DNA from 4 places in the Bradyrhizobium brasilense genome. Region 3 is predicted to be linked to each of the others. Evidence: riboswitches for the same ligand, from Rfam matches in the RefSeq annotation. Region 3 holds a riboswitch; each other region holds the start of a gene.
The links. A riboswitch is a leader RNA that binds a small molecule or an ion and turns the genes downstream of it on or off. The one in region 3 is predicted to bind cobalamin.
Positions count from the first base shown of each region.

Region 1 (7,439 bases), 1.7 Mb from region 3:
CGGGAAGATCGATCTCGCCGACCACCGGCCCGGCATAGAGTCCGGACGCCAGCGCCAGTTGCGCGATCACGGCCTGCGCGGCAACCGGGCCGCCCTTGTCGCACAGCACCTTCAGACGGCGCAGCGTCGAGACCGGCAAGGTCGAGAACTCATCCAGCCGCAGATCGTCGCGGCCATCGGCCGGCAGCACGACCAGGGCGATGCCGCGCTCCTTCGCCAGCCGATGCACCGCGGCCAGCCCGTACGACCAATAGGGCTCGCCGCCGATCAGCCGAACCAGAATGCCACGCGCGTGCGACAGCGTCCGCTCGATATAGGTATCGACCGACAGCGGATGGCGCAGCTCCGCGAGATTGGCGAGCCGCAGTGACGGCAACGCGGCGCGGCCGCGCCGCCAGCCGGCCGCGAAGGCAGCAAGATCGCTGTCGGAAAACGACAACACCACGAGATCGGCCGGATCCTGGCCGAGGTCCCTTGGCGTCGCGGTCTCCTCAAGGCCGCGGCTCTCGCGGAAGACGACGTGCATCAGACACCAAGCCGTGCCCTGATCGCGGCTTCATCGATGTCGGCATGTTCGCCGATCACGACGAGCTTCGACTGCCGCGCCCGGGCGCCCCAGGGCATGTCGAACTGATGCCTGACCCGCTCCCCGACCGATTGCACCAATAGCCGCATCGGCTTGCCTTCGACCGCGATGAAGCCCTTGGCGCGCAGCACGTTCTGCTCGCGCGCCAGCCCCTTGATCGAGGCGACCAGCGCGTCGACATCCGAAACTTCCGGAAGATCGATCACAACCGAATTGAAATCGTCGTGCTCATGTTCCTCCTCGCCATCGTGATGCGACGGCCGCGCCGCGAGATCGTTTTCCGCCGCCGCCCCGAGCCCGAGGATCACGCGCGCGTCGATCGTGCCGTCGACGACCGGCAACATCGGCACCTCGCGCGGCATCTCGGCCGCGATCACCGCTTTCGCTGCCTTGATCCCCTCCGCCCCGGCGAGATCCGCCTTGGTCAGCAGCACGATATCGGCACAGGCGATCTGGTCCTCGAACACTTCCGACAGCGGCGTCTCGTGGTCGAGATTGTCGTCCGCTGCACGCTGCGCATCCACCGCGGCCGGATCAGGCGCAAAACGGCCGGCGGCGACGGCCTCGGCGTCGGCGAGCGCGATCACGCCGTCGACCGTGATCCGCGAACGGATCTCCGGCCAGTCGAACGCTTTCAGCAGCGGCTTCGGCAGGGCGAGCCCCGAGGTCTCGATCACGATGTGATCGGGCTTCACGTTCCGCGCCAGCAACTGCTCCATCGCCGGGATGAAATCGTCGGCGACGGTGCAGCAGATGCAGCCATTGGCGAGCTCGACGATGTTCTCGGCCGGACAATTGGCGTCGGCGCACGACTTCAGGATGTCTCCGTCGACGCCTTCGCTGCCGAACTCGTTGACCAGCACCGCGAGCTTCTTGCCGTTGGCATTGCGGATCAGATGCTGGATCAGCGTCGTCTTGCCGGAGCCGAGGAAGCCGGTCACGACCGTGACCGGAATTTTGGCGAGCGTGGTCATTCTGCGGCCTCCGGCACGACGGGAAGAGGTGGAATGCGGGCGAGCGATTGCTTGCGGAAGATTTCCGGACGGCTGCGCCACGGCACGATGCCGTCGGGCGCCGCCGCATAGGCGGAGGCACCGGCAATCACATCCGCGGCATTATCAGCGGACAGTCGGCCGTAGACATAGGACCAGCGCCCCGGCGCGCTGAGCGCGACCGAGCAACCCTGGCTGCAGGCCGACAGGCATGCGACGGGAACCAGATTGACGTCATCGGGCACGCCGGCCTCGACAAGCGCGGCATGCAGGCGTGCACCGGGCGCGAGCTCACCTTCCGCCGGCGTCTGGCCGGCGCGGCAGGTGATGCAGACATGAAGTGTAACGCTCATCGCCCTTCCTGGATTGACAGCGGGAAGCGATGAGGCACACGAACCGATTTTGGACAGGTTCGTTCCCCGTCGCGGAACACCCCGTCCGCCGGTTTCACAACATGCTGCGTTGGCAGGTCTCCCGGCTTGCGGAGCAGGTTTTACCCTTCAATGCCCACCTTCCCAACCCCGCATGGAATCAGTGGCTTGGGCATCTCTCCGGTCACGGTCGCGGGGGCGGCTGCGCTTCGGGCCCGATTTAGCGGAGCCCTATCGCATTCCCTCTTCGCCTGTCGTAGGACAGGAACCAACGCGGGACCACCATTCGTCCAAGCCTCGCACTTGTCAAGCCGAAGGAATGTGATGACTTCTGATGGAAAGGACGCTGAAGACGGCGCCGTCGGCACCGATCTTTCGCTGGATACGCGCCACGCGGACAAGATGGCGAAAAAGAAGGCCGCCCGCGACCGCATCATGGCGACCAAGAGCGGTGAAAAGGGCCTGATCATCGTCCATACCGGCGCCGGCAAAGGAAAATCGTCCTCCGCGTTCGGCATGATCGTGCGCTGTGTGGCGCACGGCTTTCCCTGCGCCGTGGTGCAGTTCATCAAGGGCGCCTGGGATACCGGCGAGCGCCGCCTGCTCACCGGGCATTTCGGCGATCTCTGTCAATTCCACGCTATGGGCGAAGGCTTTACCTGGGAGACGCAGGATCGCGCCCGCGACATCGCGGCGGCGCAAGCCGGCTGGGAGAAGGCCAAGCAGCTGATCGCAGACCCGAGCCTGCGCATGGTCGTGCTCGACGAGATCAACATCGCGCTACGCTACGAGTACCTCGCGATCGCCGACGTCGTCGAGTTCCTGACCACGTCGAAGCCGCCGATGACCCATGTCGTGCTCACCGGACGCAACGCCAAGGAGGAGCTGATCGAGATTGCCGATCTCGTCACCGAGATGACGCTGGTGAAGCACCCGTTCCGTTCCGGCATCAAGGCCCAGCCGGGCGTCGAGTTCTGACAGACATCACCATGGCGCGCGCATTGATGATCCAGGGTGCGGGTTCGGACGTGGGCAAGTCGCTCATCGTCGCCGGCCTTGCGCGTGCCGCGCGACGGCGCGGGCTGCGCGTGCTGCCGTTCAAGCCGCAGAACATGTCCAACAACGCCGCCGTCACCGTCGACGGCGGCGAGATCGGCCGCGCGCAGGCTCTGCAGGCGCTCGCCGCCGGCGTCGAGCCGCACACCGACATGAATCCAGTGCTTCTGAAGCCCGAAACCGATGTCGGCGCCCAGATCATCGTGCACGGCAAACGGATCGCCACCGCACGGGCGCGCGAATATGCCGGCATGAAGCCGTCGCTGATGGCCGCGGTGCTGGAGAGTTTTGCGCGCCTGAAGCAGCGCGCCGACCTCGTTCTGGTCGAGGGCGCCGGCAGCCCCGCCGAGGTTAACTTACGCAAGTCCGATATCGCCAATATGGGTTTTGCGCGCAAAGCCGACGTGCCGGTGGTGCTGGTCGGCGACATCGACCGCGGCGGCGTGATCGCGCAGCTCGTCGGCATCAAGACGGTGATCGCCCCTGATGATGCGGCGATGATCCAGGGCTTTGTCATCAACAAATTCCGCGGCGATCCGACATTGTTCGATGACGGTTACCGCCTGATCGAAGAGCGCACCGCCTGGCGCGGCTTTGGCGTGCTGCCCTGGTTCGTCCGCGCCGGCGAACTTCCGGCCGAAGATGCGCTCGGGCTCGGTGAGGCGCGCAAACCGGGCCAGTGCAAGATCGCGTTCCTTGCGCTGTCGCGGATCGCCAATTTCGACGACCTCGATCCGCTGAAGCTCGAGCCCGGCGTCGATCTCGCGATGGTCCGTCCGGGCGAAGCCATCCCGGGCGATGCGAAGCTCGTCATCCTGCCCGGCTCGAAATCGACCCGCGGCGATCTCGCCTTCCTGCGCGCGCAAGGCTGGGACATCGATCTCCTCGCGCATCATCGCCGCGGCGGCCATGTCCTTGGCCTGTGCGGCGGATACCAGATGCTTGGACACAGCGTCGCCGACCCCGATGGGATCGAGGGTCCCGCCGGCGAAACGCGCGGCCTCGGTCTGCTCGATGTCACGACCACCATGACCGAACAGAAGACGCTGACGCGCGTCAGCGCAGTGCATGCCGCGACCAGCCAGCCGATCAGCGCCTATGAAATCCATATCGGGCGCACCGACGGGCCGGATCGCGCGCGGCCCTTTGCATCACTCGACGGTACGGCTGAGGGCGCTGTCTCCGCAGATGGGCGCGTTCACGGCAGCTATCTGCACGGCCTGTTCGCCTCGGACGATTTCCGCAAGGCGTTCCTTGCACAACTCGACATCGCGGCGGCTGATCAGCCCTACGGCGCCAGGGTCGAGAGCGCACTCGACGCACTTGCCGGGCACATCGAGGCCCATCTTGATGTCGAAGGCCTGCTCGCACTGGCGCGTTAGAGCGAGATGATTCCTGGTCGAACAGCGACGGCGCTGTACCCCCTCTCCCCGCACGCGGGGCGAGGTGACGCTGAGATCGTCGCTAGACCGAAGACAACACGGCGGAAAGGCGCGACCACTCGGGCTCACTGCCCGGCAAGCCGAGGCGCAGCCATCCCGGTTTCTGCTGGAAGACCCGCGACCAGATCTGCGCACGGGCAAGTTTCTCCTGCGCAGCCAATGCATCGCCCGTCTGGTAGAGCCGGAACAGCAACGTGCCACCGAGCAGCGTCCAACCCTGCGATCGCGCTATTGCGTCGAGCCTGACGCAGTCGTCCGCGAGCCGCGCGGCCGTGGCCTTGGCCCAGTCGTGATCGAGCAACGCGCGCCGCCCGATCGCGATTGCTGCTCCCGAAACCGGCCATGGGCCCGCCATCGCGGCAAGCGCGGCAATGTCCGCCTCGCTGCCGATCGCGAAACCGAGGCGCAAGCCGGCAAGTCCGTAAAACTTGCCGAAGGAGCGCAGGATCAGGAGCCCGGCGCGTCCTGCTTCCGGCGCAAGGGACAGGTCAGGAACGGCGTCCGCAAAACTCTCGTCGATGACGAGCCGGCCAACGCGCGGCAGCAGTGCCAGCAACTCGCGCCGATCATGGCGTCGTCCATCCGGATTGTTCGGATTGACGACGACGGCGATGTCCGCTCCCGCAAGCGCCGCGAGATCGGACACCTCGGCGACGTCCCAGCCCGCGGCCGACAACACCGCGGCATACTCGTTATAGGTCGGCGCCAGAATCCGCGCCCGCCCCTTGAGCGCCAGATGCGGCAGCAACTGAATCGCGGCCTGCGCACCGCCCATCGCCACGATCGGCGCCTTGGTGACATAGGCCTGCCGCGCAGCGTCGTGCAGCGATTCAAGATCGGATCGCGACGGCAAGGCGCTCCATTGCCGCGGCTCGACATCGACCAAGGGATACGGCACCCGATTGATCCCGGTCGACAGGTCGATCCAGTCGTCCGCGGCGCCGCCGAAGCGCTGCTGGGCGACATCAAGGTTCCCGCCGTGCTCACGCATGCGCCGCACCTTCACGCCAGCGCCAGGACTAGCAGCGCCCCGGCCAACAGAATCATGGCGTAACGATAGAGTCTCAGCCCGGTGAGGACGTCAGCTGCAGCCGGATCGCGCGCCCCCTCGTTCAGCCAGGGCTCATCGGCGATGTGCCCGTGATAGATGCGAGGACCGCTCAGCCGCACGCCGAGCGCGCCGGCCATCGCAGCTTCCGGCCAGCCGGCATTCGGCGAGCGATGCCGGCGCGCATCGCGCAACATGCATGACCACGCCTGCGAACGGTTCGGCGCGAGCAGCACGAACAGAACACCCGTCAACCGCGCCGGAACGAGATTGGCGAGATCGTCGATCCGGGCGGCCGCCCAGCCAAAGGCTTCGTGCCGCTCGGTGCGATGACCGATCATCGAGTCCAGCGTGTTGATCGCCTTGTAGCCAAGGATCCCCGGCAGGCCGAACAGCGCGCCCCAGAACACCGGCGCCACGATGCCGTCGGATGCATTCTCGGCGAGGCTCTCGATGGTGGCGCGCGCGATTCCGGAATCGTCGAGCGTTGCCGGATCACGCCCGACAATCTGCGCGACCGCCGAACGCGCGGCTGTGATGTCGCCGGATGCCAAGGGACTTGCCACCGCGGCGACATGGTCATGCAGCGAGCGCACGGCAACCAGCGGCCATGCCAGGACGCCGACAAGGACAACGCGCACCCATCCGGATGCGAGCACGGACTGAACGGCCCAACCCAGCGCAATCACCAGCGCGATCACGAGGATCGCAGCTGCAACACCAGCGCCGCGACGAAACGCCGGCGGGTCGGAGGCGCGGTTCCAGGCGCTGTCGACAAGATTGATCAGCCGGCCGAGCCAGGTCACGGGATGGCCGATGCGGCCAAACAGCCACGCCGGCCAGCCGATCAGGGCATCCACCGCCATCGCCACCGCCATCGCTCCCGCAAAACCCACGATAATCCTCTCCTCGCCGCGGTCCCCCTGATGCGCAAGACATCGGTCGAGCGCAAGCCCTCCGTGACGGATTTCGGCTTTGTCTTTCTCCGCGATTGGTGGTTAGAGCGTTTGTGAACGACGTGCGTACCGGTCGCACAGGAGATGATATGGCCGTCATTCTGATCACGGGGGGAGCCCGGTCCGGCAAAAGCCGGCGCGCCGAATTTCGTGCGCGCAGCTTTCCGGGACAGCCGGTCTATATCGCGACCGCCGAGGCGCTCGACGCGGAAATGGATGACCGGATCGCCAAACATCGCGCGCGGCGCGGCAGCGACTGGCTCGAGCGCGAGGTGCCGCTCGATCTGGTTGAAGCGCTGTGCGGGACCGATGGCGCTGGTGCAAGGCTGGTCGATTGCCTGACGCTCTGGCTATCCAATCTGCTGCATGCCGGGCGCGACTGGTCGCAGGAAGTGACGCGGCTGGCGGATGCGCTGTCGCGCCAGCACGGCCCGGTCGTGCTGGTCACCAACGAGGTCGGTCTCGGCATCGTGCCGGACAATGCATTGGCGCGGACGTTCCGCGACGCCGCAGGAATCATGAACCAGACTATCGCCGGCATCGCAGACGAGGTCGAGTTCGTCGTTGCGGGCCTGCCGATGAAGCTTAAATGAAGTCCGAGATCGATCCTGCCAAAGGCGCCGCAATGGTCTCATTCGACGATACGTTTCGCCGGCAACTGCACGAACTGTTCGTGTGGCGGCGCGACGTGCGGCGGTTCCGGGCCGATCCGCTGCCGGATGGCACGATCGAGCGGCTGATCGAGATCGCCTGCCTGTCGCCTTCGGTCGGCCTGAGCCAGCCTTGGCGGTTCGTCATTGTCGACGACGAGACACGACGCCGCGCTGTTATCGACGACTTCAAGGCCTGCAACGCCGATGCGCTGCGGTCCTATTCGGGCGAGCGCGCCACAAAATATGCCGCGCTGAAATTATCAGGCCTCGAGGAGGCGCCGGGCCACCTCGCCGTGTTTGCCGAGAAGGCCGACCAGATCGGCGCCGGTCTCGGC
Region 1 is NZ_CP121669.1:5,739,095-5,746,533, forward strand. Features, by position in the region: gene cobN (cobaltochelatase subunit CobN) at 1-526, opposite strand, end outside; gene cobW (cobalamin biosynthesis protein CobW) at 526-1,560, opposite strand; gene QA635_RS27070 (DUF1636 family protein) at 1,557-1,931, opposite strand; cobalamin riboswitch at 2,026-2,237, opposite strand; gene cobO (cob(I)yrinic acid a,c-diamide adenosyltransferase) at 2,274-2,927, shown strand; gene QA635_RS27080 (cobyric acid synthase) at 2,939-4,387, shown strand; gene cobD (threonine-phosphate decarboxylase CobD) at 4,470-5,438, opposite strand; gene cbiB (adenosylcobinamide-phosphate synthase CbiB) at 5,450-6,391, opposite strand; gene cobU (bifunctional adenosylcobinamide kinase/adenosylcobinamide-phosphate guanylyltransferase) at 6,541-7,044, shown strand; gene bluB (5,6-dimethylbenzimidazole synthase) at 7,077-7,439, shown strand, end outside.
Region 1: it holds a riboswitch for cobalamin, as region 3 does, so the genes downstream of both, QA635_RS27070 (DUF1636 family protein) here and QA635_RS34435 (ribonucleoside-diphosphate reductase subunit alpha) in region 3, are expected to answer to the same signal.

Region 2 (7,439 bases), 610 kb from region 3:
CGACAAAGGACTACCTCGCTCGCATCAGCGAGGATCGGCTCGCCATCGCAAAGGGCTATTTACTGACTGACGACGATCGCTTCCACGCCGAGATTATCGAACGAATCATGTGCGATTTGACAGTCGATCTTTCCGAGACATCCCGCCGTTACGGCCGGGATCCAAGCTTGGCCGTCGTTGATCGTTCTCGCCTCGACGGCCTTATCGCCGATGGCGTCGTGGTGATGGATGATGGCCGGCTTTCGATAGCCGGTGGCGCAGAGTTCCTGGCCCGGAGCGTCGCATCGATCTTCGACGCTCACCTTACTCGGAGCGGGGCTACACATAGTCTGGCGGTCTAAACCAGACTAAGCCGAACCGAGCCGTTTCAGATCCGAGCTCGACATCACCAAACTGGTTTATGCTCTGGATCGCGAGCAGTCGCGGCGATCAGGAGCACGCTGATCGGCATCCCATTTGCGGACCCCTCTGCGTCGAGCCGCACAAGATTCCCAACAGAGGTTGGAACAAAAACCTGACTAGACCAATGACTAGCCAGAGCCAGATCAATAGCAAGCCGCAGATTGCATTGGTCACCACGATAAGATCCTTGCTGTACGCGTTATCGTATGGTCCCGTTGATCGAGCCCATCGTTTCCGGCAGAAAAGCGTACCAATGTGCGCTTGGTGCCCGTCCGTGATCGGCCGGCACGACCGCCCCACATTGCTCAGCCCTGCAACGTTGCGAAAGTACTCATCAGCGACAAACCCTGGTGTAGATTTCTAATCCCAGGCTATAGGGGCCGCATACCAGGGCATGATTGAGCTACGCTGAGCTTGCGCCTTAACTGGGGTCAGATTTCGGCGGATGTCCCCGCCGTAATCGAACCATCGGCGCCCTCCTTCCGCCGATGGAAGTCAGCACGTTGCCTAGCAGCGTCGCTCCTCCCGGACACACTTCCGCCCGGCCGCTAAAGGCGGCCGGGCCTTTTTCCCGATCACCAACGCTTTTCACGATTATCGAGCCCGCAAATCGTTGGCACGCGATCGGCCTTCTCGACGAAAGACTAGGCCCAGATCAACGGTCGGCTGGAGTGAATGCAGCGCGTAGTTCGCGGGCGGCGGAGACCATGTTCACCAGCGCCGGGCGAACCTCCTCCCATTTGCGCGTCTTCAGGCCGCAATCCGGATTGACCCAGAGTTGCGAATCCTGCAGCCGCTTTCGAGCCAAAGCGACAAGCTCTTTCATCTCGCTCGACTCGGGCACGCGCGGAGAATGGATATCGTACACACCCGGCCCGATTTGATTTGGATATTTGTAGTTCCGGAACGCGTCGAGCAGCTCCATTTTCGACCGCGAAGTCTCGATCGAGATGACATCCGCGTCCATTGCAGCAATCGCATCGATGATGTCGTTGAATTCCGAGTAGCACATGTGGGTATGGATCTGGGTTTGATCGGCGACGCCCGATGAGCAGATGCGGAAGCAATCCCCGGCCCACTCGAGATAAGCCGTCCACTCCGATCGGCGCGGCGGCAATCCTTCGCGCAGCGCAGCCTCGTCGATCTGGATCATGGCCGCACCAGCATTTTCGAGATCGCCGACTTCGTCTCGGATCGCGAGCGCAATTTGACGACAGACCTCGGCTCGGGGAATATCATCGCGAACAAACGACCAGTTCAAGATCGTGACTGGTCCGGTCAACATCGCCTTCATCGGCTTCTTAGTTAGGGATTGCGCGTACCGCCACCAACCCACGGTGATCGGCTTCGGCCGTGAGACATCGCCAAACAAGATTGGCGGCCGGACACAGCGCGAGCCATAGGATTGTACCCAGCCGTTTTTGGTAAATGCGAAGCCTGCGAGTTGTTCGCCGAAGTACTGCACCATGTCATTGCGCTCGAACTCGCCGTGCACGAGCACGTCCAGGCCGATGTCCTCCTGCCAACGTACGGCACGCGCAGTCTCCTCCTTGAGGAACTCGTCGTATTGCCCGTCGTTCATCGCGCCTCGCGCGTGTGCTGCCCGGGCATTACGGACCTCTGCAGTCTGCGGAAACGATCCGATCGTCGTGGTAGGAAACGCCGGTAGTTTGAAGCGCTTGCGCTGGATCTCGGCACGACTGGCAAATGGACTGGCGCGCCGGCGCGTGGTCTGGTTGATCGCTCTCATCCGGACGGCGACATCGGCATCTCGGATCTTTGGCGAAGTCCCACGCTCGGTGGTGATGCGCTCCGATTCCGCAAGAGCGCCGGCAACATTCTGATCTCCTGCAAGAGCCCGCGCCAAGGTCGCAAGCTCACGAATCTTCTGAACCGAGAATGCAAGCCAACTCTTGACGTCTGAAGCGAGCTCCGTCTCGAGTTCAACATTGACCGGCACGTGAAGCAACGAACAAGATGGAGCGATTTGTATGCGATCCTTGCCGAGCTTCGTGATAGCGGGATCGAGCCGCTGGCGCAGTGCCGACAAATTCGTTCGCCACACATTGCGGCCGTCTATCACGCCGAGCGACACGACGAGATCACTTCGCTTGGCGGAAATGATCCGGTCCAATAACGCTGGCGCCCGAACCAGATCGACGTGCAGTCCGGCGACAGGTAGGCGCAAGGCGGTGGGAAGATTGTCGCCGAGGCCGCCGAAATAGCTGGCGACCATGATCTTGATGGCCGGCCCTTCCCTGGCGAGCCGGTCATAGGCATGTAGCAAGGATTTTCTTGATTCCACATCCAGATCAAGAACCAGGCAGGGCTCGTCGAACTGAACCCAATTTGCCCCGCGTTTGGCCAATTCCTGCAGAACCTCGATATAGACCTGTATCAGGTCATCCAATAGTGACAGTGGCTGGAACGCAGGATCAGCACTCTTGCCTAGCTTTAGGAATGTGACCGGGCCGATCAGGACAGGGCGAGTCTGAAAGCCAAGGGCTTTGGCTTCCTCATACTCCTCGATAGGCTTGCGAGAGGACAGCCTGAAAGTCTGTCCGCGGTGAAATTCCGGGACCATGTAATGGTAGTTGGTGTCGAACCACTTGGTCATCTCCTGCGCGGGTGCGCCATCGCCGCGAGATCCATGGCCGCAACTCGCACCCCGGCTGTCGTATTGTGAACCGCGTGCCATGGCGAAATACGTCTTGAGGGAAACGGGCTCGGCTTTCGAGGCGTAGACTTCCGGGATGGCGCCGACCATGACACTGGTGTCGAGCACCTGATCGTACAGCGAGAAGTCGTTCGACGGAATGACGGTGACACCGAGGGACTTCTGGCGCGCCCAGTTCGCGGCACGTAGGCCGGCTGCATCCTCGAGCAACTGCCGTTCGCTAATTCTCCCGGCCCAATAGCTTTCGAGTGCGACTTTGAGCTCGCGCCTTGGACCGATGCGCGGCGTTCCGAGCGTGGCAACCGGAAGTGAGAGAAGAGACATACCGCTAACCCCGTGTTGGGGCAAAGGCCATGGCGGACGCAGGCAGGAGAAGTCGCCCGAGCGACGGCTGCTTGGCGCACCACCGGGACACCCCGCCCGTGGATGAACATATTGTCGGGGCAGGTCTCCTGGCTCGCGGGTCATTGCTGCTGTCCGGCCTTCCCGAAGCCGCGCGGGCTTCAGTGACTTTGTTGGACAGTGGCTCGCCGCTCACAGTTGCGGGGGCAGCGCCGGCATTGGCACCGGCTTCCCTCTTAGCTCCGGATCAAACGGAAACCGGAGAACCTCGACGACTTGGATTATCGGCAAGAGAACGCGGCCGTCAACCTCTCAAATTGGTACTGCGGCCTGTCTTACGCGAATGACGCTCCACGGCCGCGCTTGATCACGACGTGGACGCCACTCTCCAATCATAAGATATCGGAATGGCCATCTCGGAGGCGCGTGGCGTCGGGCGGCGTGTCAGATCCATGGAAGAGACGACGCGGCCTGCAGGTGAAGGTCACCGCGCCGAGCGGGACGCTTTCATGCGGCCCGGCTTTTGAACGATTCATCGAGCACGCTTCGATGCGCCCTTTCTTCTCCACCAATATCCATGGATCGGTGACGAATAGGCGCAAGAGGTATTCGCTAAATCCCGCAGCGTGCTCAGCGGACGTGTCGATGTGCGACCAGCCAATCCTGGTAGGCGTCACGCCGACGTTTTGGTGATACTGGCCAAAGCAAGCATATTGAATCACCACAACCAAAAGAGAGCCTCGCATGAAAATGGCTGTTTGGAGCGCCCTCGGCGTCTTTGCTGCTGCCGTCTTTACGGTCGGTCTGTTCGGCTGGATGGCAAGGCCTTTTATGAGCCGCCCCGTCAGACAGATGCTCTCGGAAGTGTTGAGTAGTTCAAGCCGAAGCTAGCAAGACCTGAGGCTTCTCTCTTGCCGGTCGACACGGCTGCGTGGAAGCGCAGCTCCTCTAATGTCGACTGCAATGACGAGCAGGTAGACGACGGCCCATAACGTTGCGCGACCGGAGAATCCCACGTCTCGTCCGCTTGGTTGATCCGTGAAGTTCCTTAACGTCGATTCCAGATCGCTCGCCACTGAAGGGCGGCTCCGCGTTGGTGTAGGCCGCAAAGTGCAAAGCACAACAGGCTGGGGCGCCCTCCATTCGTAGTAGCGGCAACGCCCCCGGATCACACGGATCGATGGCGGCATACCTGCTCCCAATTGTCGTCAAGACTCCGGCAGCGAGGCATTCGCCCGCTGTCGAAGATTCCTGCGTGACAAGAATCATTCACGGAGGTCGTGGCGAATAAGCTGAATGGTAACATTAGAACGTGCGCAGGTCGGTAAGTCGACAAAGACAGCACAAACCTGCCGCGAACTGCCGGTTATTGCCTGGCACGAACAATGCAAGTCCTCATCATGTTCAGGCTTCTCCTCCTGGGCAGGTCCAGCATTGCAAATTGAGGCTTTGGCTGACCACTGAAGTTAGCGGCGCGTGACATCGAGGGACGGCGCCTGCTCGCGCGGGACATCGGCAGGCGCCTGCGTCACGTTGCCGCTAACTTCTTGCGATCTGCGCATAGCACGCTGAGGAAGACGCGCCGCTTTGGATTGACGTGTGGATGATAACCAGATGAGCCGGACGCAATGAAGAAAAAACCTGGAAGGCGCGTGCTTTGGTTCTGTATCGCCCGGTCGCTGATCTGCCTGGCCGGGCTGGCGTTGACGAGCAACAATGTTCGCGCCAACGACCACGCGCTTGTCGAAAGGGTCAAGTCAACGTGGCGAGCGCAAGATGGTGAGACTATAGAACAAATCATTTCCAAGGTCTCGAAGGTGGCTCACTTTGTGCCTCGATCGTGGGGAGTCGCTGAAGGAATTGACCGAACAGAGTATGTTTATTTTTCATGGACCAGGCACCCGGACAATAGATCAGACGAACAGTACGCTATCACTTGGAAGATCGCGACTGACGGGACGATTAAACTTGCGTCGACATATGCAAAGCCGATTGAATTGGGCTGGCGCGCCTTGGCGCTCTCGTTGATCGCCAGTGAAGTCACAGATGGCGAAAGGGACGCAAATCTTCAGTTTCTGCATGATCCGGCCAACTTCAACTTCGTGACGACTGCGCAAGGCAAACTCGGCAACCTTCTGCGGCACGGCCGCTGCCATATCATTGAACCCGTCGCAGTGGATTACGTGTCGAAACCCAATGACAAACCGACCGAGAAGGGCGATCTGTGGCGCGTTCTGCTTTTGGTGAACTGTAAGATCCCAGGACCCCATTATTTTACCCACAACGGCGTCATCACTTTCGAGAAGGGCGAGGGACAAGATTGGGAGCCGCAATCTTTCTTCGCCAAGCGAATCGCGGCTTATCCTCCAGGCTCCTGGTTCGATCGGATAGAGCCAAGTGAACGGGAAGCAATAGAAAGGGCGCGAAAGGCCTCGGCCAATGGTCACACAAAGCAAGATCGCGGCGCAGCTCCTTGACGCTGAGCGCCCCGGAGTAGCAGCAAAGCACACGCGTTCGGAAGCGCTGACTTGTCCTGTAACGTTTTTGCGACAAACCGCGAGCCTCTCGCAGCTCGTCATAGGGCAGCACCGTTGCTCTCGGCCCATTCCGCGAAGCAAGCGATGCCATGACCAGGCGCCCACGTGCCAGCTTACGAGAGCCGGTTTAGCCCTCCCCGCTCACATGCAGCGAGCGGGCGCCAATCTGCGACGCGGCCAGCTCTAGATCCATTCTTCGGGGGAGTTGGCCTAGCGATGCTTGCGGCCCCTGCTCTGACCAGGCGTGCGCGCAGCGCATCGCTTCAACGGACAATGGCACCCGCAGGAGCGTGACGCCGAAGGCGGCACGCGGGAGCGAGTGCAGCGACGAGACCGGTTAATAGGGTACCCGGGAACGGGGCAGTGATAGCGACGCCGGCATACCTCATGGCGGCGGGCCCCTTTCCCGAGTACCCCCGGCGAGGAATTCTGCAGCCATGCTGCGTCCGATCGACCGCAGAATTGGGACGGAAGATCTAGATTTCCTCACGCGGCTCGTTTGCGCGTCGTAAATCCTGATCTGAAGCATGCTTCTTTCGCTCTTCCCCACCCGCCCGGGCGCCGTCTCTCGTTACAAATTCGGCTTTGAATCGGCCGTCCGCTTCAAGCCCGCAACAAGAGCTCAGCAGTTCACGGCTGCCCACTGCGCCTCTGGATCGCGATGCCCTTCCGAAGGTCGGACGCCTTCTCCGCGCCGACGGAGCGCTCGACGTTGTCAAATTCGCTAAAGCATGGATCGCTCTGCCTTTCGCCGGCGTACCCGATCGTCTGGCCACGAAGTTCGCGCAGCTGAGTCACTCGCTATCGTGCGGAGGCGCCGCCTGGTCCCTATGCATCAGGACTTTTGAAGACCGGGCTGACCGCGTAGATCGGACCGAACACGGCCTGCAGTCCTTAGGTGCCAGATCCCGATTTTGGCCCGACCGCAGAGCTCGTCGTTGCTGCATGAAACCGGACCTGCAATTTGGCGGCTCGTCTCTCTCGCGAGCCATTTTGCGACAAATATAATTGTAATATCAATTAGAGCGTGGAAACGCGCCCTTGCTAAGGTACCTAAGTATGGACACCTATATATCCGAGCAGGCGGGCCTGAACCGTCAACTGGCGGGATGGGCAGCGTTCTACAAGTTCACCGATTCACCACGTAGCTATTCCGGCGCATCGACCACGTCGTATTCTGGAAGATAGCGCATTGGAGGGCGCACAAATACCGATCTCGCATCAAACCTTTGATGCGGAAATGGGACCGCCCCGCGGAACCGGGCAAGTTGAAACCTGGCTCGTGTTTAGTCGGAATGAGCGCGGCGGGCCGCACGGAAATGCACTTCACCGGCTTGTCTCAAGTCCGAAGAAATTCCGGTGGCGCAATCCGGAGGCACCGAACACCCCTTCCCTTCCGTAAAACGATTGCGCTTGATGCTCTGGCCCTCGTCGTGTGGCCAGAGCGAACTTCAAGCTGGATTGAGCCCACGGGATGCGGC
Region 2 is NZ_CP121669.1:6,845,057-6,852,495, forward strand. Features, by position in the region: gene hemN (oxygen-independent coproporphyrinogen III oxidase) at 1-341, shown strand, start outside; gene metE (5-methyltetrahydropteroyltriglutamate--homocysteine S-methyltransferase) at 1,058-3,403, opposite strand; cobalamin riboswitch at 3,505-3,707, opposite strand; gene QA635_RS31945 (hypothetical protein) at 3,814-4,152, opposite strand; gene QA635_RS31950 (nodulate formation efficiency C protein) at 5,050-5,898, shown strand.
Region 2: it holds a riboswitch for cobalamin, as region 3 does, so the genes downstream of both, metE (5-methyltetrahydropteroyltriglutamate--homocysteine S-methyltransferase) here and QA635_RS34435 (ribonucleoside-diphosphate reductase subunit alpha) in region 3, are expected to answer to the same signal.

Region 3 (7,439 bases):
GCAACCAATCTTCTCAAGCCGCATTGCAGGCGGCCTTAACGCAAAACCGCGTGGACATCGATTGCCTCACGGGCCTCGTGAAACCGGGATTGAGTTCATTTGCGCATCGGCACATCAACGGGCGCAGTTTTCTTCGATCGGTTGCCCGATACCGCGCTGCCTCTGCTCATTCCAGCCGGAGCGTTTTTGATAAACTCCGATACTGGCGGACACCCTAGGTGTGCTCAACACCTCCACTTTGGCACGTCCATCCCAAAGGCCCGCGACCATGATTTCGAGCGGCATAGATCATGCCACTTGAGGTCCGCTGCGGCCCCGCAAGCAGCGGCAGAGCCGACTTTCGCAAACGTCCGAAAATGCGGGGGCGCTCCAAAGCGCTGTTCCGTCTGGCTACGTCCGGCCGAAAGCTGCCCACACCCCGTCTTCGCCGTCCCAGCTGCCGCGGCTCGCCGCCTTGGAGTACTCGGTGGCGCGCTGCTCGAAGAAATTGGCGTGCTCGACGCCATTGAGAATCTCGACGAGCCAAGGCAGCGGATGCGCCTTGAGCTGGGTGAACCCGCCCTCCTTGGCTTCGAAGAAGCCGAAGACCGGGGCAATCCGCAACTGGGTCAGTCGCCAATCGGCGACATAGCGGACGTAAGTGTGGATCTGCTCGGGCCTCATGCCCTCGATCTTGCCTAGGCCGAACGCGAGGTCGACGAAATTCTCCTCCAGCTTCACCATGGTTTTGGCGACCTCGACGATATCGTCACGGACGGAGCGCGTCACCGCGGCGGTTTCGCGGTTCCATTCGTGAAACAGCTTGATAATGCCCTCACAATGCAAACTCTCGTCGCGAACCGACCAGCTTACGATCTGTCCCATGCCGTTCATCTTGTTGTGGCGGGGGAAATTGAGCAGCATCGCGAAGCTCGCGAACAACGCCATGCCTTCGGTGAAGGCGCCGAACATCGCCAAGGTCCTGGCGACATCGGCTACTGTGTCGACGCCAAACTCGTGCATGTAGTCCGCCTTGGCACGCATCTCGGAATAGCCGCGAAATGCCTCGAACTCGGTCTTGGGCATGCCGAGCGTTTTGAGCAGCAGCGCATAGGCGTCGATGTGGACCGTTTCCATATTGGTGAAGGCCGCCATCATCATCTGGACGGTGAGCGGCTGGAAGATCGGGATGTAGCGCTTAAGATAGTTATCGCCGACTTCGATGTCCGATTGGGTGAAGAAACGGAAGATCTGAGTGAGCAGCGCGCGCTCACTGTCGGTAACGCGGTCCGACGCCCAATCCTTGAGGTCAGCACCAAGCGGCACCTCCTCGCCCATCCAATGGGTCTGCTGCTGGCGCTTCCAGAACTCGTAAGCCCAGGCGTAGCGATCGACGTCATAGCTGCCGGTCGAGTCGAGGAGGCCGACGCACCGTTTGCCGATCAGTGTGCGCGGATCGACGGATGAGAGATCGATCACTGACATGCGAGGCACTCCTCATAGTCAGTGTGCCGCTGCGGCGGCTGCGGCGGCGCCGCCTTGTCGCCGTCAGCGATGTTGCCGGCGAACGCCGCGCGCGAGATCGATTTTGAACGGCAGTAGTAGAGGCTCTTCACCCCGCGCTTCCATGCCGTCCAATGCAGCATGTGAAGGTCCCACTTATCGACGTCAGCCGGCAGATAGAGGTTAATCGACTGGCTCTGGCAAATGAACGCGGCGCGGTCTGCGGCAAGCTCGACGATCCAGCGTTGGTCGATTTCGAAGGCGGTGCGAAAGACCGCTTTCTCGTGCTCCGACAGGATGTCGAGATGGGCGACCGAACCCTCGTGCGCGATGATCGACTGCCAGGTCTCCGAAGTATCGGCGCCCTTGGCGGCCAGCAGCTTGGCGAGATGCGGATTACGCACCGAGATGGCACCGGACAAGGTCTTATGGGTGTAGGTGTTGGCCGGGATCGGCTCGACGCAAGCGCTAGTCCCGCCGCAGATGATGCTGATCGAGGCGGTTGGCGCGATCGCGATCTTATGGCTGAAGCGCGCCATCACACCGCGTTCCAGTGCATCCGGGCACGGCCCACGTTCGCGCGCGAGCGTCACGGATGCCGCGTCGGCATCGCGACGGATTTTCCGGAACATGTTCAGATTGAACGACTTGGCCACGACACTTTCCATCGGAATGCCCTTGGCCTGCAGGAACGAATGGAAGCCCATGACGCCGAGGCCGACGGAGCGCTCGCGCAAGGCGGCGTAGCGGGCACGCTTCATGCCGTCCGGCGCCACCGTGATGAAGTGGGTCAGCACGTTGTCGAGGAAGCGCATGACGTCTTCGATGAAGCCTGGCTTCTCATTCCACTGGTCCCAGGTCTCGAGGTTGAGCGACGATAGGCAGCACACCGCGGTGCGCTCCTCGCCGCGATGATCGATGCCGGTCGGCAGGGTAATTTCGCTGCACAGGTTGGAGGTAGAGACCTTGAGGCCGAGCTCGCGCTGGTGCTTGGGGAGCGACCGGTTCACGGTGTCAATAAACAACAGATAAGGCTCGCCGGTCTGCAGCCGGTTCTCCAGGATGCGTTGCCACAGCTGCCGGGCGTCGATCTCGCGGATGACATCGTTGGTCTTCGGGCTGCGCAGGGCGAACGCGGTGCCGGCGCCCACGGCACGCATGAACGCGTCGGTAACGTTGATCCCGTGGTGCAGGTTGAAACTCTTGCGGTTAAAGTCGCCGGACGCCTTGCGGATCTCGAGGAACTCCTCGATCTCGGGATGGTGGATATCGAGATAGACCGCCGCAGAGCCGCGCCGCAACGAGCCCTGGCTGATCGCCAATGTCAGGCCGTCCATAACGTGGATGAACGGGATGATACCCGAGGTAACGCCGCCCTTCACCTTCTCGCCGATCGAGCGAACGTTGCCCCAGTAGGTGCCGATGCCGCCACCGTTAGAGGCAAGCCAGACATTCTCGTTCCAGGTGCCGACGATGCCTTCGAGCGAGTCCGACACCGAGTTAAGGAAGCACGAGATCGGCAGACCGCGCGTGGTGCCGCCGTTGGACAGTACCGGTGTGGCCGGCATGAACCACAGCCGAGACATCGCATCATAGAGACGTTGGGCATGCGCAACATCATCCGCGAAGGCGCAAGACACCCGCGCGAACATGTCCTGGAGCAATTCGCCGGCGAGCAGGTAACGGTCGGTCACCGTCAGCTTGCCGAACGGCGTCACCAGGTCGTCGCGCGTCCGATCGAGCTTGAGATCGGCCGGCCTTGGCGATGGCGCAAGGGGGCGCGGCAGCGGAGCTGGCGATGGCAACACAAGACCAAACTTAGGCGGGGTAGGCCTTGCCTGCGCTGGGCGCCGCTGCCCGTGCGGCGGCTCAATGAGATGACCATGCTGATCGAAATTGTAAGACGGCGACATCGGCAACCCCGCGATGTTAGGCGCGGGCCGGGCGGACGACTTGCGAGGAATCCGGGCAAATGTCCCCGGCTGCAAGCGACCCACCGGAGCACCCCGCCCGAGGACTTTCATTCGGTCGCGGCAGGTCTCCTGGCTCGCGGGTCACTGCGGCTGTCGGCCTTCCCGGCGCTGTGTCGCGCCAGTGACCATGATGACAACCGCTCGCCGCTTACAGTTGCGGGGGCAGCCCCGGAGTTGCCGTTTTGGCGCACCGGGTTCCCTCTTAGCTTCCGCCCTACAAGGTGTGGGGAACGGAAGACCGTGACTGACTATAGATAGGCACTACGCGCCGGGATTCGTCAATTGGAGAGATCAAGATTTAGAAGGCAAAAACATACCGACCTGCCCGGACCACTCTATCGCCGCTGTCACTTCCGCTGCAGATGATTGGAGATGCCGTTGGGCTGCCTTTCCGGTTTCCGTTGAGCTTGCGCACAGTCGAGGAAATTCTGACCCACGTGTCGCATTGATGCGATCTATGAAACCGCGCGTCAGTAGAGAGGGAATTCGGCAAGGCGCTCTCCGATCTGAATAGCAGCGCTCGCCGCGACAAACGGCATCTGGACGAGTCGTTATCCATCGTCGGCGAACAACATTGGCTCTGGCGCGCCTTCGACACAGAATGACCTTGTTTTTCGACGTCTTGATCCAGCGCCGAAGAGATTCGCGCGCTGCACAGTGGTCCTTAACTGTCAGGGCTCCAGCGCAACCTGAAAGCCCTCGTTGCTTTCAACATGAACGTAACGGGGTCCAATCGGCCGTCCCCTGCCGCTGGCGACGGTGACAACGTCTTCCAGAGGCGTGGCCCGCGCATCCGCCTCTGGGCGAGACAAGATCAGATCCGCATGCAACAGCCCTTCTGATTCGAGGCCGGTCGCATCCACGCCAAGGGCCGCCAAGCTGGCCAAACAACTTTCAAACTCTTCAGCATCGCGAAAGCGACGCTGGATAAACGTCGCGCCGGTAAGACGTTCTGTCACAAGACCACGCTTTGCAAACGCTTCGGCCAACGATTCAAATGGGAACATTCGTAGCACGAAGGAGATGATCCATGGTTGCTTCTCTGTCGCATCGAGAATCTCGCTGAACGTCTTCTCGGTAACGTAGCCGATGCATCCGGTTGACATGATAACATCCACGGAGCGGAGAATGCGCGCGCTATCCGTCGATAGCGCCTCCTTTTCAAGGTCAGCGACGATGCCCTGCTCCAAGAGGCCAACAGTCTTTGCATAGCTGATCGCCCGTGCCGACACATCGAGGCCGATAAAGCGCGCCACCCCGACATCAGGCCAGGCTGCATAAAAATTGCGATCGAGACTCACCAGTGTTTCAGAACTGATCGCCCTCATCTCACGCCGGGCGTAGCGGTGACGCAAGCCCCCGAAGGTCAGCGGAAAGCGATGCACCGCTGCGTTGATGCCGTATGAACATCCAACATCGAGCACGATGGGCTTAAGGCCAGTTGCCGAAGCTTTCGCTGCCAGGATTTGGCGCACAACCGGCTCAGCCACGTCCGGGATCATATAATCCAAGTCTCCGAGGATCGAGAAATATGCCCTCGGATCATCAGAAGCATAAATATCATAGAATATAGCTTTAGACCGATTAATACGCGAAAAATCCATCCGCAACGCAATTCCTCCCATCTCATTTGCAAGCGAGTCGACGACAGGTGCCTTCGTACTCGCCCGCACTTTGGTATACAGGTCGGTCTTACACCCGCCGATGCGACAGCAGAAGCGGCAAGCGGACAAGAGCATCCGCCTGCGTAAGACTATCATGAAACTGGTCCCGCACCGATGAACAGCCGCTGGAGATACATTCGGCCGAGTTGAGAGCAGTCGAGGCAACGGCAGGCAGCATGAGAAGAACCGTTTCTGTCGCGTGATAAGATTGGCAGCATTCGTGAGCGCGAATGGGCCAGCACTTAGAGAAGCGAGCTGACCGAAAGCTGACGAACGTTCGTTACCTGATGACCGCGGCTGCTTTCGATTTAGAAAGAAAGTATCGGCCTCCAAATTTGGGACGAATTTTGGTGTCGATCCTGTCGTGAAAATAGCAGGTATACTCATCCGATCTCGGAGGCTGTCATCTTGAAGAAAGTACTATGTGTTCCTGTTTTCACCTGCCTGACGTCGCCAAGGACGCTCGGCGCGCCGCTGACGCTGCCATCGACGCCTTACAGTTACACGTTCTGGATCAGGACCTCGCGACCGCACTGCAGGAATTCGGTCACAATCGGAATATCCGGGTCAATGCAAGTACTGGGGTGAAGGGGCGGATTCGCGGGCGGCTACCGGAACTCCCACCGCGAGAATTTCTCGACCGCTTGATCAAGCTCTATAATTTTCAATGGTACTACGATGGGCGGGTGCTTTACATATCCGACGCGCACGAGGCGCAAAATCGACTACTGATCTTGAATCCGATCAGCTTTGATGCATTCAAGCGGCACTCGATGCACTCAGCCATGGCACCAGGCCAGGCGAACGCAACTAAGCGAAGCTGGCACCGGCATTGAAATACGTCCAGGTCCCTTGCGGGCAAGGCTGTTTCATCAATCACCTTGAAATCGTCTGAGTGCCGTCAGCTTCTCGAAAGGTTGTCCGTTTTACCATACGGCGTGAATATTTAGACGGCGGCGTTCCCATGGATAGTCGCGAAACTGAGCGCTGAAGGCGCACTGAGCAACAGGATGCAAGTGGTAGAACCTGTTGAACTCTGCCGATCAACACTCCCTGTTCGTCGCGATCTAGGGCCGCGCCGGTGACCGTCTTGTGGTGCACACTTACATCGGAGGACGTGTAATGTCAGTCGACCTATCGCCAACCGCCAATTCAACTGTGGCTTTCTCCGGAATGCCCGCCCCGCCCTCCTCGGTGCAGGACTTTTCCAGCTTTCAGGCGATGCTGGCCAGCCTCTCGTCGAAAGACACGACCAGCGATCATGCAGCACCGCAGGAGCGGGCCCCCACAGAATCGACCAAGCAACTGACTGAGGAACTCACGCAAGAGGCGCGGAATATCCTGCCACCAGAGATAAGGGCAGCATTGGATGCATATCAGGATGACCCACAGCCGTCCTGTGCTGCCGGCAGCCCAATCATTGCGGAAGCGCCCGTACAAAGCTCAAGGATCACCTGGAACGGTGGCACGCTGACTAGTGCGGAACTGCAGATTGTCTCTGTGCTGAACCGCCACAAGGACAAATGCCCGCTTGATTGGAAGTCTCTGGGAGATTTGGCCAACGATCCCTCGACACCGCCGGATCTAAAGGCGGCGATCGAGGCACTGCAACAGGACCCGGAGCTCTTCTATGCGATCGGTTCGCAAGGCGACGGCCGCTGTGGCGGCAGGATCAAAGCGGGCGATCTCAGCGGCTTTTCCGACCATCACCCTCAAGTTGCCGCGTTCCAGGAGCAGCGGGCGCGGACCTACGAGCAGAACTACATGCCATCCGACGGTACGGGGAACGGTGAGCCATCGGTCATGACACTGACCGATGCCTTGCGCGAACTCTACCGCTATTCCGATAACCTGCCCAAGAACTTGAGCCTTGCGGATTTCAGGCGCATCGTGGACGGCAACGCCGACATTGGCAAATGCCCCCCACAGGTCCTCGCGGCGGCTCAATATTTTCTCGACCACCCGGATCAATGGAAGCAGTTGTACGGCGGCTCGATAGATAAGGTCCACAAAGAGGACTTCCTGCAGGTCGCTTCGTCATCGATGAGTCTCACTCGACCCGAGCTGAGCACACTAAACACGATCAACAAGAACCAGGACGCTTTCTTTGGAAATGGCGATCTGACCCGGGAAAAGCTCGTGAGTATGGTGGACGACAAGAGCCTTTCCCCTGAGGTGCGAAGCGCGGCTTCCCAGCTGCTCTCGGATCCTGTGCTGTTCGGGTTGATGAACAACGCGATTACTGGTTACAAAACCCACCACAAGTTTTTCGACTTCGGCGGCGGCCATACGGTCGATTCCGGAAACATCAGCAGAAACG
Region 3 is NZ_CP121669.1:7,459,632-7,467,070, forward strand. Features, by position in the region: gene QA635_RS34430 (ribonucleotide-diphosphate reductase subunit beta) at 391-1,464, opposite strand; gene QA635_RS34435 (ribonucleoside-diphosphate reductase subunit alpha) at 1,455-3,290, opposite strand; cobalamin riboswitch at 3,498-3,713, opposite strand; gene QA635_RS34440 (class I SAM-dependent methyltransferase) at 4,127-5,059, opposite strand; partial or broken gene QA635_RS34445 (nodulation protein NolW) at 5,525-5,883, shown strand; gene QA635_RS34450 (HrpF/NolX family T3SS translocon protein) at 6,242-7,439, shown strand, end outside.

Region 4 (7,439 bases), 2.3 Mb from region 3:
GTCGGCGGCGGCGAGGCGATCAAGGAGAGCGTGAGCCGGCCGGCGATCCGCGCCGGCCTCGAGACCATCGGCGCGCATCTTGGTTGGCACGGTGCGCTCTCGGTCGACGTCATCATGCCGCTCGACAGCGCGACGCCGCTGCTGATCGACTGCAACCCGCGGTTGGTCGAGCCGATGAACGCCTTTCAGTCGGGCGTCGATCTGGTCGATTTGCTGCTGCGCGTCTCGCGCGGCGAGACTCCGGCGCAGCTGCCCGAGGGCCGCGCCGGCGTGCGGACGCATCTGGCGATGCAGGCGCTGCTCGGCAGTGCGTCGCGCGATGGTACGCGGCGTGACCTGATCCGGGAATGCGGCCGCATCGCCGCGGGCGAAGGGCACTATCGGGGAAGCAGCGAAGAGCTGACGCCGGTGCGGCTCGACTGGCTCAGCGCCGTGCCGCTTGCGATGACGACAGTGCTGCTGCTGGCATCACCGCAGATCGCCTCATCGCTGGCGCGCGGCGGCTTTGGCGCGCATCTGCTCGATCGCGGCAGCATCAAGGCGATCGAGAATGGCGATTTCCGCTAGTATCCCTCCAGCGCGAATTCACCGCACGATCTTGTCTGCGCGCTTCAAGAGCTCCGGTGAAATCTCGACGCCCACGGCCTGGGCCGCGTGGAGATTGAATATCAGCTCTCGCTTGGTGACGACGCCGACTGGCAGGTCGCCCGGCTTCGCGCCCTTGAAAATCTTGTCGGCGAATGTCGCAAACTCGCGCCATGTATCGGCGACGTTGGCCCCATAAGTAATCACCCCGCCGGCGTCCGCCTGGCCGCCGGGAAACATTGCCGGCAAGCGGTTCTTGATGGCCAGTTCACCGACTCGTTTTCGATTGCTCCAGGGCACCGGCACTTCCAGGACCAGCAGCGCCTCCGCGCGCTCCTTTGCCATCCCGGCAATCGCGGCCTCCAGATCGTCCGCACCCTTGACCTTCACGATTTGCGGCTCCAGCCCCAGCGCCTTGGCTGCGGCCTCGTTGGCGCGGTCAATCGGGGCGAGCCCGCGTTCATCCGCGCCGGGGATCGTTTGATCACTGAGAATCGCAACGCGCGTGATCCCGGGGAATGCCTCCTTCAGAAGCTTGAACTGGTCGCTGGCCTGCTGAGGATCGAGGTTGGTGAGGCCCGTGACGTTGCCTCCCGGTTTTTCCATCGAGGCGACAAGCTTCAACGCGACCGGATCGGTCACGATCGCAAAGATCACCGGGATCGTCGACGTGGCTTTCTGCGACGCCACCGACGCCGGGCCGCCGAGTGCGAGGATGACATCCACATTCGCACCGACCAGCTCCGAGGCGAGGCCCGGAAGGCGCTCGAGCTTCGATTCGGCAAATCGCGGTTCGATGACGATGTCGCGTCCTTCGAGATAGCCGCGGTCGGTGAAGTCGCTCAGAAGATTTTTCTTGATGGAATCGAAGAGCGGCGACGGGCCGCCGTTGACGAGGATTCCTACTTTTCTGGGAGCTTGTTGCGCATCGGACGGGTCGCACATCGACGCGATCATGCAGAAGACCGTGAGCACTGCCTTCGCAAATCTCATGGCACCGCCCCCAGCAAGGACCCAGCGTCCATGCGAAGCCTAGCACGGCAACCAATCCGGAAGGGTGGTCCGGTCCATGACCCGGCTGCGACCTAATGCCTGCTTGGCGAGGATGAGCCGGGCTCGGTAGCTCGCAAGCTACGCGGCCGCCGCGCCCGACTGCGCGTGGGATCGGTCGATTGATCTTTGCCGCGCCTCACAACGGCTCGTCATCATTGCCGTAGCGGTCGAGCTTCGGCGTCGCGATGTCGCCGTCCTCGTAATAGTCATCGTCCTGTAGCGCTGCGGGTGGCGGAGGCTTCTTCGACTTGTCGTCGGTCTTGTCTTTGGTCTTCGTGCCGCCCTTGGTCTGCTTCCCGGCCTTGGCCATGCGTTTCCCCTGCGCGGGTCAAATCAGCTGCCGGAACTCTACCCCAGTTTCCGTGCGTTTGTAATGTTCGGAGACGGTGCGGCGGGCACACCCACCCCACCGGATCACGCTCTAGAACGTCGCACCGGCCCTTACCATGTAGGTGCGGCCGGGCAGCGGATAGGCCGAGAAGCGGCCATCGGTGAACGTGCTCGCGATGGCGTAGTCGTAGTAGAGCGCGTTGAACAGGTTGTTTACGCTTAGCGACCAGAAGAAGCGGTCAACTTGCCCGCTCAGCTTGATATCGGCGGTGGCGTTGCCGGGAATCCGGCTCTGGGTGTTGGCCTGGTCGTTGTCCATGATGCGCGAACTCCAGGCCCGGACCGTGGCGTCGAACACCAGATAGTTCTGCCAGATATTCCAGGTGACGCCGAGATTGCCGGTGTAGCGCGACACCAGCGGCACGTCATTGCCGGTCCAGATGCCTTCGCGGAAGACGGCGCGGGTGATCGCCATGCCGCCGCGCAGGGTGACGCTGTCGCTGACCTTGAGCGCCGCGCTGGTTTCGGAGCCGTAGCGGCGGGTGGGGTCGAGGTTGGTGTTGAAGAACAGCACCGGGTTGAAATGGATCTCGTTCTCGAGATCCATCAGATAGACGCTGGTCTGGACCTGAAACAGGTTGGTCTTGACCCGGAAGCCGCCCTCGACGTCCTGCGATGTCTGGGTCTTGAGCTGGAAATTCTGCGGGATCGGGGCGAAGGTCAGCGGGTCGAATGACGGCCCTGATGCAACGCGCTCGTCAACATCGGGCGTGCGGAATGCGCGGGCCGCGCGGCCGAACACCGAGAAGGTGTCGGTCAGGCGATGCTCGACGCCGACATGCAGCGCGTATTGCGTCTCGTTGCTGTCGAGCGGCGCCGCCTGCGCATCGAACGCAAAGGGCGCATTCGGGTCGTAACGATCGCGCGCCGAGATGCTGGTATTCTGGACGCGCGCGCCGTAGGAGATGTCGGTCGTTGGCAACAGGCCCAGCGTATGTTGCCAATAGCCGGCCACGCTCTGCTGCTCGATATTGTAGATGTGGAACGGGTCGACGCCCTGATAAGCGCCGCGCGCCTCGCGGAATGTCGAATCGTAATAGTCGATGCCGGCCAGGATCGTCGACGGCATGCCCAGCATCACATTCTTGACGCTGAGCCGCGGCGTCAGCGACCAGGTCTGCAGCGCGGCATCGTTGTACGTCGAGGCGAAGCTGATGGTCGGCACCGTGCCGAAGAAGCCGCTCTGCGTCTCGCGCTGCCGCCAGCCGCCGTCGACGATGAGGTCGACGCCGTTCATCAGCGTCCTGGTGAAGCCGGCGGTGACGCTGGCGGTCTGCTGGTTGGCATAGTCGAACGGCGTCGCGGCGCCCCGGCGATCGGTGAGCAGTTCGTTGACGCCGATCGACGGATCGACCAGCCGTCCGCCAGGCAGGCCGAGCTTCTGGTCGCTGCCGGTGACGGTCAAGAAGGCGGTGAGATCAGGCGTCGTGTAGTTGATGTTGCCGACGGCGTTGCGCTGGTCGAGCGCATTGTTGACGCGGTAGCCGTCGGACTTGATGCCGTTGCCGTAGAACGAGGTGGACCACGGGCCGGAATTGAGTGCGGCGGAGACCGCGGCCATGCGGGTGTTGAACGAGCCAACTCCGGCCTCGGCCCGCATCGTCGTCGGCGGGCCGCCGACGCCGGTCTTGGTGATGATGTTGACGACGCCGCCCACCGCGTTGTCGCCGTAGAGCACCGCGCCGCTGTTGCCGCGCGTGATCTCGATGCGCTCGATCGAATCGAGCGGAATCGTGGTGAGGTCGAAGCCGGCCTTGTCGACGTCGTTGAGGCGGCGGCCGTTGAGCAGGAACAGGGTATTGTCGGTCGCGAACGCGCCGAAGCCGCGCAGGTCGACCGACGTCTTGGCGCCGTTCGGTCCGCCATAGGGCGTTTGCAGCTGCACGCCCGGCACCTGCGCGAGGATCTCGGGCAACGACTGCACCGGCGAATGGGCGATGTCATCGGCGGTGATCACGGCCGAGGAGGTGCCGACAATGCCGGCGAACTGGCGGCCGCCGGTGCCGCCCGTTCCGGTGGCCACACCGGTCCCTGTCGTGCCCGATCCGGCTCCGCTGCCTGTATTGTTGCCTTGCGAGGTGCCCGGCGCCGGGCGTCGCGGCGCCGGCGCTTCGCGAGCGGCCGGCCTGGCGCGCGTGACGTTCTGGTCGCCCGGCTTGGTGACTTCGATCGCCGGCAGCTGATCGGGAGCGGGTGCCTGCTGCGCCCGCGCTGCGGAGACAAGGAATGCCGGCGCGATCATCGTCGCCGGCGCGATCATCGTCGACGCGAGCAGAAGCGCGCGGCGCCGCCGATGGAAAGGGAAGGAGAACATAAGCAAGGCCTCGGCAACGTCAGTGGCACGTCACCGCGAACCAGTCTCACCATCGTGCTCACAGCATCAGGTGAAGCTCATGCCTGTACTCCCCGACCGGCAGCATCGCGTGTGACCACGGCTGACGGCAGGTCTCCTGGCTCGCGGGTCGTTACCCTTCGTCGCCTTCCCAGGACCGAGATTCCCAGTGGCCTGTGACGAAGGATTCACCGCATACAGTTGCGGGGGCAGCCGCGGCGTTGGGGAAGTTTCCCCGTACCGCATTCCCTTTTCATCTCATGAAAGAACCGTCATGTTCATCTAGGGTTCGGCCGGGCAGCAAAGTCAATCCGGCGGAAGTCGGGCAATGGCCGTGCGGCCACGGTTTTTGTCGAGTGTCGCTTGTCTGCCACGACGATCGCTGTAAGAGCATGGATCCGATGAGCGTGCAGGATTTTGCCTTGGCGGCCGAGGTCGCGGCGCGGCGCCGGTGGGGCGCCACCGCGGCGCTGCTCGCGCTCGTGGTCCTGCTGTGCGTGCTCTCGCTCGGCATCGGGCCGGTGCGGCTGTCGCCGCTCGCGGTCATCGAGGCGCTGTTCGGCGGCAGCAGCGATGTGGCGCAGGTGATCGTGCGCGAGATCCGCCTGCCGCGCACCATTCTGGCATTCGCGATCGGCGGTATTCTCGGGCTGTCCGGTGCGGCGCTGCAAGGGCTGCTGCGCAATCCGCTGGCCTCGCCGTCGCTGTTCGGCGCGCCGCAATCGGCCGCGTTCGGCGCGGTGCTGGTGATCGCGCTGGGCCTCGCCGATGTGCGCTCCTACGCGCTGCCGGTGGTGGCGATCATCGCCGCCTTCGGCTCGGTGTTCGCGCTGCTTGCGATCGCCGGCCGCAATGCCGGGCTGTTGATCCTGATCCTCGCGGGGCTCGCGATCTCGAGCTTTGCGGGGGCGGCGACCGCGCTGGTGATGAATCTCTCGAGCAATCCGTTCGTGGTGTTGGAGATCGCGTTCTGGCTGCTCGGCTCGCTGGAGGACCGCAGCTTCCAGCACGTGGCGCTGGCGCTGCCCTTCATCGTCGCAGGCGCCGCCATCCTGCTCAGCCAGGCGAGCGACTTTCGCGCGCTGACGCTCGGCGAGGAGGCGGCGCAGAGCCTTGGCGTCGACGTCGGGCGGTTGCGGCTTTTCGTGATCACGGGCGTGGCGCTCGGTGTCGGCGGCGCGGTTGCCGTGACAGGCACGATCGGTTTCATCGGCCTCGTCGCGCCTCATCTGATGCGTCCCGTGATCGGTCACGATCCGGCGCGGCTCTTGGTGCCGAGCGCGCTCACGGGTTCAGCGCTGTTGCTCGCCGCCGACATCGCGGTGCGCATCATTCCTTCAACCTCGGACATCAAGGTCGGCGTGCTGACCTCGATCATCGGCGTGCCGTTCTTCCTCTATCTGATCATGCGCGAGCGCCGCGCGCTCGGCGGAGGCGTGGCATGACGTTGCTCTCCGCCGCCGCGCTCAATGCCTCGCTCGGCAGCCGCAAGGTGCTGCACGATGTCTCGCTGTCGCTGCCGTCGGGCCATCTGGTCGCGCTGGTCGGCCCGAACGGCGCCGGCAAGACCACGCTGCTGCGTGCACTGGCCGGGCTGATTCCATCGGGCGGCGAGATCCGGATCGGCGGCGATCCGCTGGCGTCGCTGCCGCTGCGCGAGCGTGCGAAACGCTTTGCCTATCTGCCGCAGGGGCACATGGTGCACTGGCCGCTGCCGGCGCGCGACATCGTCGCGCTCGGCCGCTACCCGCACGGCGCGACCGATCCGGCACGGCTGTCGCAGACGGATATGGAGGCGGTGCTGCGGGCGATGCAGGCGGTCGACGTCACTGAATTCAGCGATCGCCGCGTCACCGAACTCTCCGGCGGCGAGCGCAGCCGCGTCGCGCTGGCCCGGGTGCTCGCGGTGGAGGCGCCGGTGATCCTCGCCGACGAGCCGACCGCCTCGCTCGATCCACGCCACCAGATCGACGTGATGCAGAAGCTGCGCAACGTCGCCGACACCGGCGTGCTGGTGATCGTGGTGACGCATGACCTGGGACTCGCCGCGCGCTTTGCCGATCATGTGCTGGTGCTCGCGGAGGGGCGGCTGGCAGCGCAAGGCGCGCCTGTCGAGGCACTGTCGCAGAGCGTCCTCGCCAGCGTGTTCCGGGTCAGCGCCTATCGCGCCGAATTTCAGCGCGAAGCCGTCATCGTGCCGTGGGCGGACGTCTGATGTGGTCACGGCCTCACCACAAGCTCAGTTCACCTCTCCCGCTTACGGGGGAGGTCGCTGCGCTCGACGAGCGCAGCGGGTGGGGGCTCTCTCCACGATATGGCTCGCGGCGAAACCCCCACCCCAACCCTCCCCCGCAAGCGGGAGAGGGGGCGCACCTTCAGCGTGGCAGCCATCTCGCTTCGCTTCATCTTGGTGCGGTGGTCGCGATACTGCTGTGGCTTATTTCCGCCGGCGCCGCGTTCGCCGCCGGACCGCGCATCGTCTCGATGAATGTCTGCAGTGACCAGCTCGTGCTGTCGCTGGCCGATCCGGACCAGATTATCGGCCTCAGCCGCTTCTCGCGAGATGACTGGCAATCCTGGGCCGCGGAGAAGGCGCGAAACTTTCCGCGCCTGTCCGGCGAGGCCGAGGACGTGCTGCTGCTCAAGCCCGACCTCGTCGTGGTCAGCCTGTTCGACAAGCGCGCGACCCGTGATCTGTTGAAGGCCCACGGGCTGCACGTCGTCGAATTCACGGTGCCGCGCACGCTGGACGAGGTGAAGAACCAGATCCGCGCGATGGGCGATGTGGTGCAGCATCCCGATCGCGCAGAGGCCGAGATCGCGCGCCTCGATGCGGCCACCGCCCGGGCGCGCGCGGCGGCGAGCGCGCATCACTACCGCGTGTTGCCGCTGGAGCGGCGTGGCTTTGTGCCCGGCGACGGCAGCCTGGTCAGCTCGCTGCTGGCGGCAACCGGTCTCTCCAACGCCGCCGGCGAACTCGGCGTCGGCGCAGGCGGGTTTGCTTCGCTGGAGGCGATTGTAAAACTGCGGCCGGATTTCATCCTGGTGTCGGAAGCCGGCGACCGCGCCGAGGATGACG
Region 4 is NZ_CP121669.1:743,978-751,416, forward strand. Features, by position in the region: gene QA635_RS03310 (ATP-grasp domain-containing protein) at 1-567, shown strand, start outside; gene QA635_RS03315 (ABC transporter substrate-binding protein) at 586-1,578, opposite strand; gene QA635_RS03320 (hypothetical protein) at 1,775-1,948, opposite strand; gene QA635_RS03325 (TonB-dependent receptor) at 2,060-4,342, opposite strand; cobalamin riboswitch at 4,452-4,649, opposite strand; gene QA635_RS03330 (FecCD family ABC transporter permease) at 4,762-5,805, shown strand; gene QA635_RS03335 (ABC transporter ATP-binding protein) at 5,802-6,575, shown strand; gene QA635_RS03340 (ABC transporter substrate-binding protein) at 6,776-7,439, shown strand, end outside.
Region 4: it holds a riboswitch for cobalamin, as region 3 does, so the genes downstream of both, QA635_RS03325 (TonB-dependent receptor) here and QA635_RS34435 (ribonucleoside-diphosphate reductase subunit alpha) in region 3, are expected to answer to the same signal.